2 regions of the Rahnella sp. BIGb0236 genome follow, and region 1 is predicted to be linked to the other one. Evidence: predicted binding sites of a transcription regulator. Region 1 holds the regulator's gene; the other holds the start of a gene.

The links. The regulator sigma-54, encoded in region 1, starts transcription at its own class of promoters, with help from an activator protein. The targets are predictions, from matches to a motif close to GTTGGCACANNTTTCGCTNT.
Region 2: a site for sigma-54 is predicted at 2,694-2,713, ahead of glnA (glutamate--ammonia ligase). Genes of this name have one in related genera too.

Annotation. Positions count from the first base shown of each region.
Region 1 is NZ_SOAO01000010.1:33,545-41,554, reverse strand. Features, by position in the region: gene EDF78_RS18375 (PRD domain-containing protein) at 1-1,369, shown strand, start outside; gene npr (PTS phosphocarrier protein NPr) at 1,456-1,728, opposite strand; gene rapZ (RNase adapter RapZ) at 1,725-2,576, opposite strand; gene ptsN (PTS IIA-like nitrogen regulatory protein PtsN) at 2,643-3,125, opposite strand; gene hpf (ribosome hibernation promoting factor) at 3,224-3,511, opposite strand; gene rpoN (RNA polymerase factor sigma-54) at 3,535-4,968, opposite strand; gene lptB (LPS export ABC transporter ATP-binding protein) at 5,070-5,795, opposite strand; gene lptA (lipopolysaccharide ABC transporter substrate-binding protein LptA) at 5,802-6,359, opposite strand; gene lptC (LPS export ABC transporter periplasmic protein LptC) at 6,337-6,906, opposite strand; gene kdsC (3-deoxy-manno-octulosonate-8-phosphatase KdsC) at 6,903-7,469, opposite strand; gene kdsD (arabinose-5-phosphate isomerase KdsD) at 7,486-8,010, opposite strand, start outside.
Region 2 is NZ_SOAO01000015.1:10,939-18,948, reverse strand. Features, by position in the region: gene yihX (glucose-1-phosphatase) at 1-434, opposite strand, end outside; gene typA (ribosome-dependent GTPase TypA) at 599-2,422, opposite strand; gene glnA (glutamate--ammonia ligase) at 2,880-4,289, shown strand; gene glnL (nitrogen regulation protein NR(II)) at 4,557-5,606, shown strand; gene glnG (nitrogen regulation protein NR(I)) at 5,614-7,026, shown strand; gene hemN (oxygen-independent coproporphyrinogen III oxidase) at 7,094-8,010, opposite strand, start outside.

The DNA of each region.
Region 1 (8,010 bases):
AAGTCTTGAACCGCAGGCGCTGGTGCCGCTGACGCGCTTTATGCATCAGTTGCTGGCGCAGTCTGCCATTCAGCTGACCGATGAAGGCGAGCAGTATTTAATTCTGTATTGCGCGGTGGCGATCAAGCGTATTACCGGCGGTTATCCGCTGACGGATTTCGATGCCGAAGACGGCGATCCGGCGGTGAAGCAGGTGTCCGTGCGTCTGGCGGCGGAACTGAAAAATCTGGTGGGTAAGGAAATCCCGGCCTCCGAAGAAGCCTATCTGCGGGTCAATATCGCGGCCCGCCGGGTGCAGCAGATTTTGCCGACGGACATTAACGCCGACGATGACGAGTCGCTGGTCGATTACATTCTCTCGTATATCAATTCGCACTATAACTATGATTTGCAGGGCGATAAGCAGCTGCGCGCCGACCTGCTGACCCATATCAAGACCATGATTACGCGGGTGAAATACCAGATTAATATCCCCAATCCGCTGCTGAACAACATCAAACAGCATTACCCGATGGCGTATGACGTCACGCTGGCGGCGGTGTCGAGCTGGGGGAAATACACGCCCTACACCCTGAGCGAAAACGAGATCGGTTTTCTGGTGCTGCATATCGGCGTCGGACTGGAGCGGCATTACAACATCGGCTATCAGCGGCATCCGCAGGTGATGCTGGTGTGCGATACCGGTAATTCGACCATCCGCATGATCCAGGCGCAGATTAACCGTAAGTATCCGCAACTGGTGATGAAGCAGATTGTGACGCTGCGCGATTACGAGCAACTGGAACATATCGACGAAGATTTTATTATTTCTAACGCCCGCATCAGCGAGAAGAACAAGCCGGTAGTGGTGTTGTCGCCTTTCCCGACGGAATACCAGATGGAACAGCTCGGCAAGCTGGTGCTGGTCGACCGCACGCGGCCTTATATGCTGGAAAAATTCTTCGACGAAAAACACTTTATGATCGTCAACCAGCCGATGACGCAGGCAGAGTTGTTCCGCCATGTGTGCTCACAGCTGGAAGAAGAAGGCTACGTCGATCAGGCGTTTTACCCGTCAGTGGTCGAGCGTGAAGAGATTGTCTCCACCATGCTCGGCGAAGGGATTGCGCTGCCGCACTCGCTGGGACTGCTGGCGAAGAAAACCGTGGTGATCACCTTGCTTTCGCCGCAGGGCATTGCGTGGGGAGAAGGGGAAACCGCGCACGTGATTTTCCTGCTGGCGATCAGCAAGGCCGATTATGAAGAGGCGATGGCGATTTACGATTTGTTCGTGACGTTTGTGCGGGAACGCTCAATGAGCCGTTTGCTGAGCAGTGAGAACTTTGAAAGCTTTAAGGCCATTGCTATCGACTGTTTAAGCCGTATTTAGCCTGCGTCCCTGACGCCGCAGCGGCGTTAGAGGCGTGCGTTCACCCGAATCACTGACTGATGTCAGCTCATCGGGAGTGAGGCGTATTAGTCTTCGTCAAATCCTGAATTGATCAGATTTACCACTGCCGTCAGTGCCTGTTCTTCGTCGGGGCCGGTGGCCTCGATTTCAATCTGCTGACCTTTCGGCGAATCGAGCATCAGCAGCGCAATCACGCTGCTGGCTTCTGCTTCAATGCCTGTGCCGTTGCGCAGCATCACTTCTGATTCAAAGCTCTGCACCAGTTCAAACAACTTCATCGCCGGACGGGCATGCATGCCTAACCGGTTTTTGATTTCTACCGTTTGTTTCACCGTCATTTGCGTTTTTCCAGCGTGCGATGGCGGGACTGAACATTCTTCCCACGGGAACGGAAATAGTCGGCCAGTTGTTCTGCGATATACACCGAACGGTGTTTACCGCCGGTACAGCCAATGGCGACGGTCAGATAGCTGCGGTTGTTGGTTTCCAGCATCGGCAGCCATTGTTCGAGATAGCTTCGGGTCTGGTAGATAAAGTTGTGTACTTCGGTATGACGGTCAAGGAACGCCGCCACCGGCTTATCAAGGCCGGTCATCGGACGCAGTTTCGGATCCCAGTGCGGGTTCGGCAGGAAACGCACGTCGAAGACGTAATCCGCATCAATCGGAATGCCGTGTTTGAAACCGAAGGACTCGAACACCATCGTCAGTTCGCGCTCGCGTTTCCCCAGCAGGCGGGTACGCAGCATTTCTGCCAGCTCATGCACGGACATTTCGGAGGTGTCGATGATCAGATCCGCCGACGAACGCAGCGGTTCGAGCAGATCGGCTTCTTCATCAATGGCACTTTCGAGGGATAAATTTTTGCTGGAAAGCGGGTGCAGACGACGCGTGTCGCTGTAGCGGCGGATCAGGGTATTGCGGTCAGCATCAAGGAACAACAGCTGCGGTGAGAAGCTCTCCGGCAGTTGTGACATCGCATGCTCATAAACTTCCGGTGTTTCTGGCATGTTACGGACGTCAATGCTGACGGCCGCAGACGTATTGCGTTCAACAAGGGTCTGGGCGAGCTGCGGCAGTAACACCACCGGCAGGTTGTCCACACAGTAAAAACCCATGTCTTCGAGTGCCCTCAGGGCAACCGACTTCCCGGAACCGGAACGGCCGCTGACAATCATCAGCACCATGGTGTCACTCCCCTGGCATTCAGTGTTCAGCATTCATTTTCCCGGCACGAAAACCGGGATCAGACGCTATTCGTTTTCAGTCATTATCTGGAACAGTTCTTCGTCGCTTTGCGCTCCGCGCAGACGGCGACACACTGTTTTATCAGCCAATTTCTTAGCAACTAACGATAAGGTGTGTAAGTGGGTTTTACATTGATCTGCCGGAACCAGCAAGGCAAAAAGTAAATCTACCGGCTGATTATCGATGGCGTCAAAAGCGATCGGCTGTTCCAGCTGAATGAACACCCCGACGGCACGTAAAGTATCTTCTTCCAGCTTTCCGTGCGGGATGGCGATCCCGGCACCGATCCCGGTGCTGCCCATACGTTCACGGGTCAAAATGGCGTCGAAAATCACCTGTGGCGATAAATTTAATTGCTTAGCGGCCAGTTCGCTGATGATTTCCAGTGCGCGTTTCTTGCTGGCGCAATGAACGCCACTTTTGGTGCATTCGGCATTGAGCACCGACGTTAATTGCATTGCAGTATCGTTAATCATGTCATCTTTCACTTTTGCGCTGTTTCACCCTTAAAGCTATATCGGCTCGTTTCCCGAAGGTCACAAGCCGATGCCCGAAGGTTTGTAGCACAGGGTTGGCTACATGAATGTCAGTGCTGTTTCAGTTTGTCTTTATGTTTATTCAGCTGGCGGGCCAGTTTATCAACCAGTCCGTCAATCGCTGCGTACATATCCTGATGTTCCGAGGTGGCATGTAATTCGCCTCCATTCACATGCAAAGTCGCTTCCGCAACTTTTTGCACCTTTTCCACGCTCAACACCACATACACCTGATTAATCCTGTCGAAATACTGCTCGAGCTTGGCCAGCTTCGACGTGATGAATTCTCTCAGGGGATCCGTGATCTCAATGTGATGTCCGGTAATGTTGAGCTGCATAATGTCTTCCTTCTCTGTTGAGGTCAAACTAACTGTTTACGTTGGTTTGAGGGCGGGATGGACAAAGACTCTCGGTATTTGGCGACGGTCCGTCGTGCGACCATGATCCCCTGATCGGAAAGCAGGGTCGCTAACTTACTGTCACTGAGCGGTTTTACAGGATTCTCCGCTGCGATTAATTTCTTCACCAGCGCCCGGATGGCGGTTGACGATGCCTCGCCGCCGCTGTCTGTACTGACATGGCTGGAGAAGAAATACTTCAGTTCGAAAATGCCACGCGGGCTGTGCAGGAACTTCTGCGTCGTCACACGTGAAATTGTCGATTCGTGCATTTCTACGGCACTGGCGATATCGGCCAGCACCATAGGTTTCATAAATTCTTCACCCAGTTCAAAGAACGCCTGCTGCTGCTCAACGATGCAGCGCGTCACTTTTAACAGCGTGTCGTTACGGCTTTCCAGACTTTTGATTAACCACTTGGCTTCCTGCAGATTGCTGCGGATAAACTGGCCGTCGCTGTCGCTGCGTGCGGAATTGCCCATCGCGGCGTACTGCTGATTTATCTTCAGTCGCGGAATGCTGTCGGAATTCAGTTCGACCGTCCAGACACCTGACACTTTACGCACCAGCACATCCGGGATCACGTATTCGGATTCACCGGTATTGATCGACTGGCCCGGACGCGGATCAAGAGACTGGATCAGGAGCATCGCTCCTTTCAGTGTATCTTCTTTTAACCGGGTTGATCGCATAAGTGCACGGAAATCATGGTTCGCCAGCAAATCGAGATGTTCGCTGATGATCAGACGGGCTTCGGTGATAAACGGGGTGTCAGTAACATATTGAGAAAGCTGGATCAGCAGACAGTCGCGCAGATCACGCGCCGCCACGCCCACCGGGTCAAAGCGTTGAACGCGCTTAAGCACGGCTTCAACTTCGTCCATGGTGATGTTTTCGTCACCCACGCTTTCAAGAATATCTTCAAGGGAAACGGTGAGGTAACCGGTGTCATCCACCGCATCGACGATGGAGGTGGCAATCGCGGCATCGGTATCGGAAAACGGCGTCAGTTCCACCTGCCACATCAGGTAATCCTGCAGGGTCTGGGTGGTTTCGCCCTGGTAAATCGGCAATTCGTCATCGCTGTAATCATTGCCGGTACCGGACGGCGTGCCTGCGGTGTAAATCTCATCCCAGGTCGCATCCAGCGGCAGCTCTTCGGGCATGTCTTTTTGCTCGAGGGCTTCGCGGGTATCTAATCCTTCGTTGTCGGTGGTTTCCACCGCATCGATTTCATCATGAAGGTCGGTTTGTTCCAGCAGAGGGTTGCTCTCCAGCGCGAGTTGGATCTCCTGCTGGAGCTCGAGCGTGGACAATTGCAACAGGCGGATGGCCTGTTGTAACTGAGGAGTCATTGCCAGTTGTTGGCTGAGTCTGAGTTGCAAACCTTGCTTCATATCTTGGCTTAATTCCGTTGATGAGTGAGAACGGCAACACTTCTGTCAGAGACGGCCTGTTTCAGTTTAAGTTGAAACAGGCACGGTTCCGGCGGCACAGATCACAGACGGAATTCTTCACCAAGATAAACACGTTTAACTTGTTCATCAGCAAGAATGTCGGCTGGCGTGCCGTGGGCGATCAATTTCCCCTGACTGACGATATACGCGCGTTCACACACATCGAGTGTTTCACGCACGTTATGGTCAGTGATCAGTACGCCGAGGCCGCTGTCACGTAAATGCTCAATGATTTTTTTGATGTCGATAACTGAAATCGGGTCAACCCCGGCGAACGGTTCATCCAGCAGGATGAATTTCGGGTTCGCTGCCAGCGCACGGGCAATTTCTACACGACGGCGTTCACCCCCGGACAGTGACTGACCGAGGTTATCGCGCAAATGAGAAATATGGAACTCTTCCATCAGTTCATTGGCGCGATCGTTACGCTGTTCTTTGTTCAGATCATCACGGATCTGCAACACCGCCATCAGGTTATCAAACACGCTGAGACGACGGAAAATGGACGCTTCCTGCGGAAGGTAGCCGATACCGCGACGGGCGCGGGTATGCAGCGGAAGCAGGCTGATGTCTTCTTCATCGACGACAATACGCCCCGCATCGCGCTGAACGATACCCACCACCATGTAAAAGGTGGTGGTTTTACCGGCACCGTTTGGCCCTAATAATCCGACGATTTCACCTGAGTTGACCATCAGGCTGACATCTTCAACGACCTTGCGGCCTTTGTATGCCTTGGCCAGATTCTCTGCGATTAATTTTGCCATAAAATATCAGTTACTCTTTTTGGTCGGCTGGCCGCCTGCTGCAGGCGTTTTCTGTTGCAGCTGCGAAGGAACCAGTACGGTCGTCACACGGTTACCTTTATCACTAAAAGCTTCCATTTGCTGTTTTTGCACCAGATAGGTGATGCGGTCGCCTTTGACATTGCTGTCCAGCTGTTCAAGGTAAGCATTGCCGGTCAGGGTCACCAGATCGTTTTCCACTTCGTAGCGGACTTTCTGGGCGTGGCCTTTAACCGGTTTACCGTTGTCCTGCATCTGATAGAACGTCACCGGGTTGCCGTAACCTTCCACCACTTCTTTGCCGGAAACACCCTGCGGGCGGATCACGACAACTCTATCGGCTTTCACCTGGATCGTACCCTGATTCACCACCACGTTGCCGGTGAAGGTCGCGGTATTGGTGTTCACGTCCAGCGCCTGATTTTGCGAATCAATGGTGATCGGCTTCGTCGTGTCATCTTTCAATGCAAAGGCCGGAATGCTGACGGCTAACAATGAGCTGACGATCAGGAGATCACGGAATTTATTTTTTGCTTTGAATTTCATAAGAGGTCGTTACCTTTTCGATCAGCTCTGCTGTTTTATCACGCAGATTACCACGCATTTTCATGCCATTAGATGTAAAACCTGTGCCATAAAGCGTTACTTCATCGTCTGAGGCAACGTCCTGTGTCGTCAGGTTAACCCGTGCATTGTCCGTTTTGATTCTTTGCAGCTGTGATGTTTCAGGGGTCAGGCTGTCGGCCTGCACATGCCCGTAAAGATAGAGCATCTTATCCTGAGTCAGTTTCGCTTTATCAGAACGCAATACCCAGGTGGCGACTTTGTTCTTGTCATACATGGTGGCTACCGGATTGGTAAACCATGTCACCTGATCAGCGGTGTAATATTTTACCTGATCTGACACCAGTTTATACGTCAGGCTACCCAGCGGGTCATACACCATCGTGACGGTGTGGGCGCTCTGATAGGTCGGATCCTGATCGTTGACGGCCTGCGGGACATCATCACTGTTGTCAGACAGCGACCAGCCAATCAGTATCAGAACAATGGCCGTCAGAGCCAGAATAACCCAAAGTCTTGTTTTACTCATATCGACAGCCCTTTGGCGTCCTCCAGCTTACCCTGCGCCAGCAGAATCAAATCACACAATTCACGCACTGCGCCGCGTCCACCCGCAATTCGGGTCACATAATCTGCTTTCGGCAACAGGATAGGATGCGCATCCTGAACCGCGACAGAAAGGCCCACTTCGGCCATCACCGGCCAGTCAATCAGGTCATCACCGATGTAAGCCACTTCGCTGGCCTGTAAAGACAGTGTATCTAACAGTTCGCGGAAGGCCAAAAGCTTATCCGATTGCCCCTGATACAAGTGGCGTATGCCGAGGGTTTTGGCGCGATCTTCCAGCAATTTTGCATTGCGGCCTGTAATAATCGCGACCTCAATGTCAGATGTCAGCAGGCAGCGGATACCGTAACCGTCGCGAACGTTAAAACTTTTCAGCTCTTCTCCCTGATTTCCCATATAGATCAGGCCATCAGACATGACGCCGTCCACATCGCAAATCAGCAGGCGGACCGCTTTCGCCCGCTCAAGCACGTCTGTGCTGACCGGGCCGTAGCAGGTGTCCACCAGGGCTGCGCTATTACTCATTCAGGGCATTCCTCAATTAAACTACGCCAGCGCGCAGCATATCGTGCATATGTAACACACCCAGCAACTGGTCACCATCAGCGACCATGACGCAGGTAATGTGTTTTTCCTGCATTAAATTCAGTGCATCCACCGCCAGAAGAGAAGGGCGGACGCGGATACCGCCGGTGGTCATCACATCGGCAATCGACGCCGTGTTGATGTTAACGCCCATATCAAAGATGCGGCGTAAATCCCCGTCGGTAAAGATGCCTTCGATTTTCATCAAATCATTGCAAATCACCGTCATACCAAGGTTTTTGCGGGTGATTTCCAGAAGGGCATCCCGCAGGGAGGCGTCGCGGGTGACATGCGGGATGTCATCGCCGGTGTGCATAATATCGCTGACACGCAGCAACAGCTTGCGACCCAGTGCTCCGCCCGGATGCGACAGCGCGAAATCTTCCGGCGTAAAGCCACGGGCTTCCAGCAGCGCAACCGCCAGTGCATCGCCCATCACCAGTACCGCCGTCGTGCTGCTGGTCGGTGCCAGACCCAGCGG
Region 2 (8,010 bases), on a different contig from region 1:
TCAGGTTCCGGTTTGCGCATACCGAGATTTTGCGAGAGGTACATCGCATCCGTATTGGCTTCGATTTCCGGATAATGATGCGGCCAGAAATCCAGATGTAAGCGATTGGTATTTGACAGCACGACGACGCGATGACCTTCTTCGCGAAGCTTCTGGAATAAGGTAATGACTTCCGGACGCAGACCGACGAAAACGGCGTGCCAGCCCGCACTGAACTGCTCGAAGCTGAGCGCAATGCCCATTTCATCACACAGATCGGCGGCAAACTGTTCGTCGCTGATTTCACCGCGCTCGTGTTTCTGGAACGCCTCGCCCATTGAAAAACGCTCGGTCAGCATGGCCAGCGGCGTTCCGCTCAGATGGCTCCACACCCCCAGCACACGTTTGAAATCAATATCTATAATGACGTTTCCCATATCAAAAATGTACAGCATTGCACGCTCCTGATTTCAACGATGACAGTTAACTTTAGCGGTAAAACGTACAGGTGAACAGTGACATCTCTGCGGGGTTTAACGAACGGAGAAGAAAAAAACATAAAAAAAACAGGGTACCCGGAGGCACCCTGTTTCTGTGTAACGGCTAACGTGGAAGAAGATTAACCTTCTTTAGGGCCACGCATTGCACGTTTACGATCGTTCTCGGTCAGGTGACGTTTACGGATACGTACAGACTGAGGAGTCACTTCGACCAGTTCGTCATCATCGATGAATTCCAGAGCTTGCTCCAGAGACATTTTGATAGCAGGAACCAGAGTCGTTGCTTCGTCAGTACCGGACGCACGCATGTTGGTCAGCTTCTTACCGGTCAGGCAGTTCACGGTCAGGTCGTTAGAACGTGAGTGAATACCGATGATCTGGCCTTCATACACTTCTGCGCCGTGGCCCAGGAACAATTTACCGCGGTCTTGCAGGCTGAACAGTGCGAACGCAACAGCTTTACCCTGACCGTTGGAGATCAGCACGCCGTTCTGACGCTGGCCGATTTCGCCCGGACGAACGTCATCATAGTGGCTGAACGTGGAGTACAGCAGACCGGTACCGGAAGTCATGGTCATGAATTCGGTACGGAAGCCGATCAGGCCACGTGCTGGGATCAGGTAATCAAGACGGATACGACCTTTGCCGTCTGGGATCATGTCTTTGACATCGCCTTTACGCTCACCCATGGCCTGCATGACAGAACCCTGGTGTTGCTCTTCGATATCCAGTGTCACGTTCTCGAATGGCTCTTGCATGCGGCCATCGATTTTACGGTTGATTACTTTAGGACGGGAAACCGCCAGCTCGAAACCTTCGCGACGCATGTTTTCGATCAGAACCGACAGGTGAAGTTCACCACGGCCTGAAACGCGGAATGCATCAGCATCTTCAGTTTCTTCAACACGCAAGGCAACGTTGTGCACCAGTTCTTTGTTCAGACGGTCAAGGATCTGACGTGAAGTCACATACTTACCTTCTTTACCACAGAACGGAGAGGTGTTGACGTTGAAGTACATGGTTACTGTTGGTTCATCAACGCTCAGCGCTGGCAGAGCTTCAACATTCGCCGGATCACAGATAGTGTCGGAGATGTTCAGTTCGCCCAGGCCGGTGATGGCGATGATGTCGCCCGCTTCAGCAACGGCCGCTTCGATACGCTCAAGACCCATGTGGGTCAGAACTTTACCGACTTTACCGTTACGGGTTTTGCCTTCGCTGTCGATGACAGTGATCTGCTGGTTAGGCTTAACGGTACCGCGTTTGATGCGGCCGATGCCGATGACGCCAACATAGTTGTTGTAGTCCAGCTGAGAGATTTGCATCTGGAAAGGTGCATCCATCTCAACTTGTGGCGGAGATACGTGGTCAACGATCGCCTGATACAGCGGGGTCATGTCTTCGGCCATATCGTTATGGTCGTTACCCGCGATACCCATCAATGCTGATGCATAGATGATTGGGAAATCGAGTTGTTCGTCGGTTGCGTCCAGGTTAACGAACAGGTCGAAGACCTGATCAACAACCCAGTCAGGACGCGCGCCAGGGCGGTCAACCTTGTTGATTACCACGATCGGTTTCAGACCATTAGCGAAGGCTTTTTTGGTCACGAAACGGGTTTGCGGCATTGGGCCATCCATTGCATCCACAACCAGCAGCACCGAGTCGACCATTGACATCACACGCTCTACCTCACCGCCGAAGTCGGCGTGTCCTGGGGTATCCACGATGTTGATGCGGTAGTCTTTCCAATTAATGGCGGTGTTTTTTGCGAGGATGGTAATCCCACGCTCTTTCTCCAAATCGTTGGAGTCCATTACGCGTTCAGTGGCTTCTACACGCTCTCCGAAAGTACCGGATTGTTGCAGCAGCTTGTCGACCAGGGTGGTTTTACCATGGTCAACGTGGGCAATAATGGCGATGTTACGCAAATTTTCGATCACAGCTTTGCCTCAGGCATTAGAAATAGCGCGCTATTGTACACGTATTAAGCGAGGTTCTAAACAAGATCACAAGGATCTTGATGAAACAACTTATGGATGGTTACTTTGTGATCCCTTTCACGGTGCAAAAAGACCACTGAACCATTATGACGCACCGTTTTGGTGCCATGCATCTCAGAGTTAGCACCATTATAGTGCAGAAATTCCGTTATGGTGCATACTTATCGAGTGCAAGAGCCCTGTAAAATGGCGTTGTTTGCATTTTCTCAAAGTTGGCACACTTTTCGCTAATAGTTTTTAGGGTAAAAAAAAGTTTTTACAGGGTGAAGCGTCTGACCAGTCAAATAATAGCGCTGTTCAGTCCACACGCCAGTTCAAGTAAAGCTGTTATTTCCAACTAAAGACCAAAAATGGTTATTCGTTCCACGACGATAATGAGAAATTCGGGAGAACTAGTATGTCCGCTGAACACGTTTTGACGATGCTGAATGAGCATGAAGTGAAATTCGTAGATTTACGTTTCACTGATACCAAAGGCAAAGAACAGCACGTCACCATTCCTGCACACCAGGTTAGCGCTGACTTCTTCGAAGAAGGCAAAATGTTTGATGGCTCTTCAATCGGTGGCTGGAAAGGCATTAACGAATCTGACATGGTATTGATGCCAGATGCGAGCACTGCTGTTCTGGACCCATTCTACGAAGAAACCACCCTGATCATTCGTTGCGACATCCTTGAGCCAACCACGCTGCAAGGTTATGACCGCGACCCACGCTCTACCGCAAAACGTGCGGAAGACTTCCTGCGTTCTTCCGGTATCGCGGACACCGTTCTGTTCGGGCCAGAGCCAGAATTCTTCCTGTTTGATGATGTGCGCTTCGGCAGCAGCATCTCCGGTTCTCACGTCGCTATCGATGATATCGAAGGCGCATGGAACTCCAGCACCAAATATGAAGGCGGCAACAAAGGCCACCGTCCTGCAGTGAAAGGCGGTTACTTCCCGGTTCCTCCGGTCGACTCCTCCCAGGATCTGCGTTCTACCATGTGTCTGACCATGGAAGAAATGGGTCTGGTTGTTGAAGCTCACCACCACGAAGTGGCAACTGCAGGTCAGAACGAAGTGGCAACCCGCTTCAACACCCTGACCAAGAAAGCCGACGAAATCCAAATCTACAAATACGTGGTTCACAACGTGGCTCACGCATTTGGCAAAACCGCAACCTTCATGCCAAAACCAATGTTTGGCGATAACGGTTCCGGTATGCACTGCCACATGTCTCTGTCCAAGAACGGTAACAACCTGTTCGCTGGCGACAAATACGGCGGCCTGTCTGAAATGGCACTGTTCTACATCGGCGGTATCATCAAACACGCTAAAGCAATCAACGCCTACGCTAACCCAACCACCAACTCTTACAAGCGTCTGGTCCCGGGCTACGAAGCGCCAGTGATGCTGGCTTACTCCGCGCGTAACCGTTCTGCATCCATCCGTATTCCACACGTATCAACGCCAAAAGCGATGCGTATCGAAGCACGTTTCCCTGATCCAGCGGCTAACCCATACCTGGCGTTTGCTGCACTGATGATGGCTGGCCTCGACGGTATCATCAACAAGATCCACCCTGGCGATGCGATGGACAAAAACCTGTATGACCTGCCGCCGGAAGAAGAAGCAGAAATTCCAAAAGTTGCAGGTTCACTGGAAGAAGCACTGAACGCACTGAACGAAGACCGCGAGTTCCTGACCCGTGGTGGCGTGTTCACTGACGACGCTATCGATGCTTACATCGGTCTGCGTAAAGAAGAAATGGACCGCGTGCGTATGACTCCGCATCCGGTTGAGTTCGAACTGTACTATAGCGTCTAAAAAAACAGCGTTTGATTTTTAATTGAACCTGAACTCAGCGCCGGTTTTCCGACCGGCGCTGAGAGAAATACCCGACTGGAGGACGGCGTTAACAACTCCTTCAGCGTCAAAATTAAGTATGACGATTTATATTTGTTGCCGTGGAAACTTTCAGCCCATCTCCGGATGGGCTTTTTTCTCCACACTCTTTCCTGCTTAACCCCTCAGGCCCGTGATTTCCCCGGGTAGCGAGATAAAATGCACCAATCAGGTGCGGGAGACTGCGGTATGGCAACTGGCAAACTGCCCGATGCTGGGCAGATCCTGAATTCCTTAATCAACAGCGTTCTGCTGTTGGACGACGAACTGGCGGTGCATTACGCCAATCCGGCGGCTCAGCAGTTACTGGCGCAAAGTTCCCGAAAGCTTTTTGGCACCCCTTTGCCAGAACTGGTGGGATATTTTTCGCTGAACATCGAGTTAATGCGTGAAAGTCTGACAGCCGGACAGGGCTTTACAGACAGTGAAGTGACGCTGGTGGTTGACGGTCGTGCGCATGTGTTGTCGCTGACCGCGCAGATGCTGCCGGAAGGTTTCATTCTGGTGGAACTGGCGCCGATGGATAATCAGCGTCGCCTGAGTCAGGAACAATTGCAGCATGCTCAACAGGTTGCTGCGCGTGATTTGATCCGCGGTCTGGCGCACGAGATAAAGAATCCGCTCGGCGGATTACGCGGTGCCGCGCAATTGTTATCCAGAGCGCTGCCTGATCCAGCCTTGCTGGAATACACCAAAGTCATTATCGAGCAGGCTGACCGTCTGCGTAATCTGGTGGACAGATTGCTTGGGCCGCAACGTCCGAGCCAGCATGTGACACAAAGTATCCATCAGGTGGCGGAACGGGTTTGCCAGCTGGTATCGATGGAGAAGCCGGATAATGTTCAGCTGGTGCGGGACTATGACCCGAGCCTGCCGGAACTGGCACACGATCCCGATCAGATAGAACAGATTTTGTTAAATATTACCCGCAACGCCTTACAGGCGCTGGGGGAGGAAGGCGGCACAATTACATTACGCACACGTACCGCTTTCCAGATCACGTTACATGGCGTGCGTTATCGCCTGGTGGCCCGTATCGATATTGAAGATGACGGCCCCGGCGTTCCGGCGCATTTGCAGGACACCCTTTTTTACCCCATGGTCAGTGGCCGCGAAGGGGGCACCGGTTTGGGCCTGTCTATCGCGCGCAGTTTGATTGATCAGCATTCGGGTAAAGTTGAATTTAACAGTTGGCCAGGACATACCGAATTCTCGGTTTTCCTGCCTATTCGCCAGTGAGGTTCTTATGCAACGAGGGATAGTCTGGATCGTCGATGACGATAGCTCCATCCGCTGGGTACTTGAACGTGCGCTCACTGGAGCCGGTTTAACCTGCACCACGTTTGACAGCGGCAATGAAGTGCTTGATGCCATTGCGACTCAAACCCCTGACGTGTTGTTATCGGATATCCGTATGCCCGGGATGGACGGTTTAGCCCTGTTAAAGCAGATTAAACAACGTCACCCGATGCTTCCGGTCATCATAATGACAGCGCATTCCGATCTGGATGCCGCAGTCAGCGCCTATCAGCAAGGTGCCTTTGATTATCTGCCAAAACCGTTCGACATTGACGAAGCCGTGGCACTGGTTGAACGCGCCATCAGTCATTATCAGGAACAACAGCAACCGGCACGCAGCCAGCCGGCAAGTGGCCCGACTGCCGACATTATCGGCGAAGCGCCAGCCATGCAGGACGTGTTCCGCATCATCGGCCGTTTGTCCCGCTCTTCCATCAGCGTGCTGATTAACGGGGAATCCGGTACAGGTAAAGAACTGGTCGCGCATGCTTTACACCGTCACAGCCCGCGCGCCAAAGCGCCCTTTATCGCGCTGAACATGGCGGCAATCCCGAAAGACCTGATCGAATCCGAATTATTCGGCCACGAGAAAGGGGCATTTACCGGTGCCAATACCATTCGTCAGGGGCGTTTTGAGCAGGCCGATAACGGCACGCTGTTCCTCGATGAAATCGGTGATATGCCACTCGACGTGCAAACCCGTCTGCTGCGCGTGCTGGCAGATGGTCAGTTCTACCGTGTGGGCGGTTATGCGCCGGTGAAAGTGGATGTGCGAATCATCGCCGCGACGCACCAGAATCTGGAACTGCGGGTACAGGAAGGCAAATTCCGTGAGGATTTATTCCATCGCCTGAACGTTATCCGCGTCCATCTGCCACCGCTGCGCGAACGCCGTGAAGACATTCCGCGTCTGGCGCGTTACTTCCTGCAAGTGGCAGCCAAAGAACTGGGAGTGGAAGCGAAAAACCTGCATCCGGAAACGGAAACCGCACTGACGCGTCTGCCGTGGCAAGGCAACGTGCGCCAGCTGGAAAATACCTGTCGCTGGCTCACCGTGATGGCAGCGGGTCAGGAAGTGCTGATTCAGGATCTGCCCAGCGAACTGTTTGAGACGTCAGCCCCGGAAACCGGCGGTCAGAGTCTGCCGGACAGCTGGGCAACGCTGCTGGCACAATGGGCAGACCGCGCCCTGCGTTCCGGTCATCAAAACCTGCTGTCAGAAGCACAACCTGAAATGGAGCGTACGTTACTGACCACGGCGCTGCGCCACACTCAGGGACATAAACAGGAAGCCGCACGGTTGCTGGGCTGGGGACGCAATACCCTGACCCGTAAGCTGAAAGAACTGGGCATGGAATAATCCTTCTGTGTACCAGACAGCAAAACAGCCGCTTATGCGGCTGTTTTGCTTTGCTCAGCGAAGAAAATCAGATCACGCGGGAGAACTGCTGCTGACGCACCTGACGGCGCAGATAAATATCAAAACACATACAGATATTGCGGATCAGCAAACGTCCGCGCGGCGTCACCTGAATATGCGTGTCGCTCACCTCAACCAGCCCGTCTTCTGCCAGCGGCTTCAGCAGCGCCAGATCGTCGGCAAAATAGTCGGTAAACTGAAGGCCGTAACGCTGTTCGATATCAGCGAAATTCAGTTCAAAATGGCAGATCAGCGATTTGATCACGTCGCGGCGCAGGCAGTCATCATCGGTCATTTCCAGACCGCGCCATAACGCATTCCCCTGCTCTTCCACTCTGGCGTAATACGTTTTGAGATCTTTTTCGTTCTGCGCGTAGGTATCGCCGAGCATGCTGATCGCCGAAACGCCCATCCCCAGCAAATCGCTGTCGCCCTGAGTGGTATAGCCCTGGAAATTGCGGTGCAGTTTGCCTTCTCGCTGGGCAACCGCCAGTTCATCATCAGGACGGGCAAAGTGATCCATGCCGATAAAACGGTAACCGGAGGCGGTGAGCGAGGCGATGGTTTCCTGCAGAATTTTCAGTTTCTCTTCTGCGCCAGGTAAATCGGCATCTTTGATTTTACGCTGAGCAGCAAACAATTTTGGCATATGCGCATAGTTGAATACGCTCAGCCGGTCGGGATTAAGCTCAGCCACGCGTTGCAGCGTGTAGGCAAAACTCTCCGCCGTTTGTTTCGGCAGCCCGTAGATCAGGTCGATATTGGTCGAATTGAAACCCAGCGCGCGGGCGCGTTCAATCAGGGCAAAGATGAAGTCTTCATCCTGCTCGCGGTTCACCAGACGCTGCACTTCTTTATTGAAATCCTGAACGCCCATGCTCAGGCGATTAAAACCTTCGCTGCGCAGGTGATCGAGCACATCCA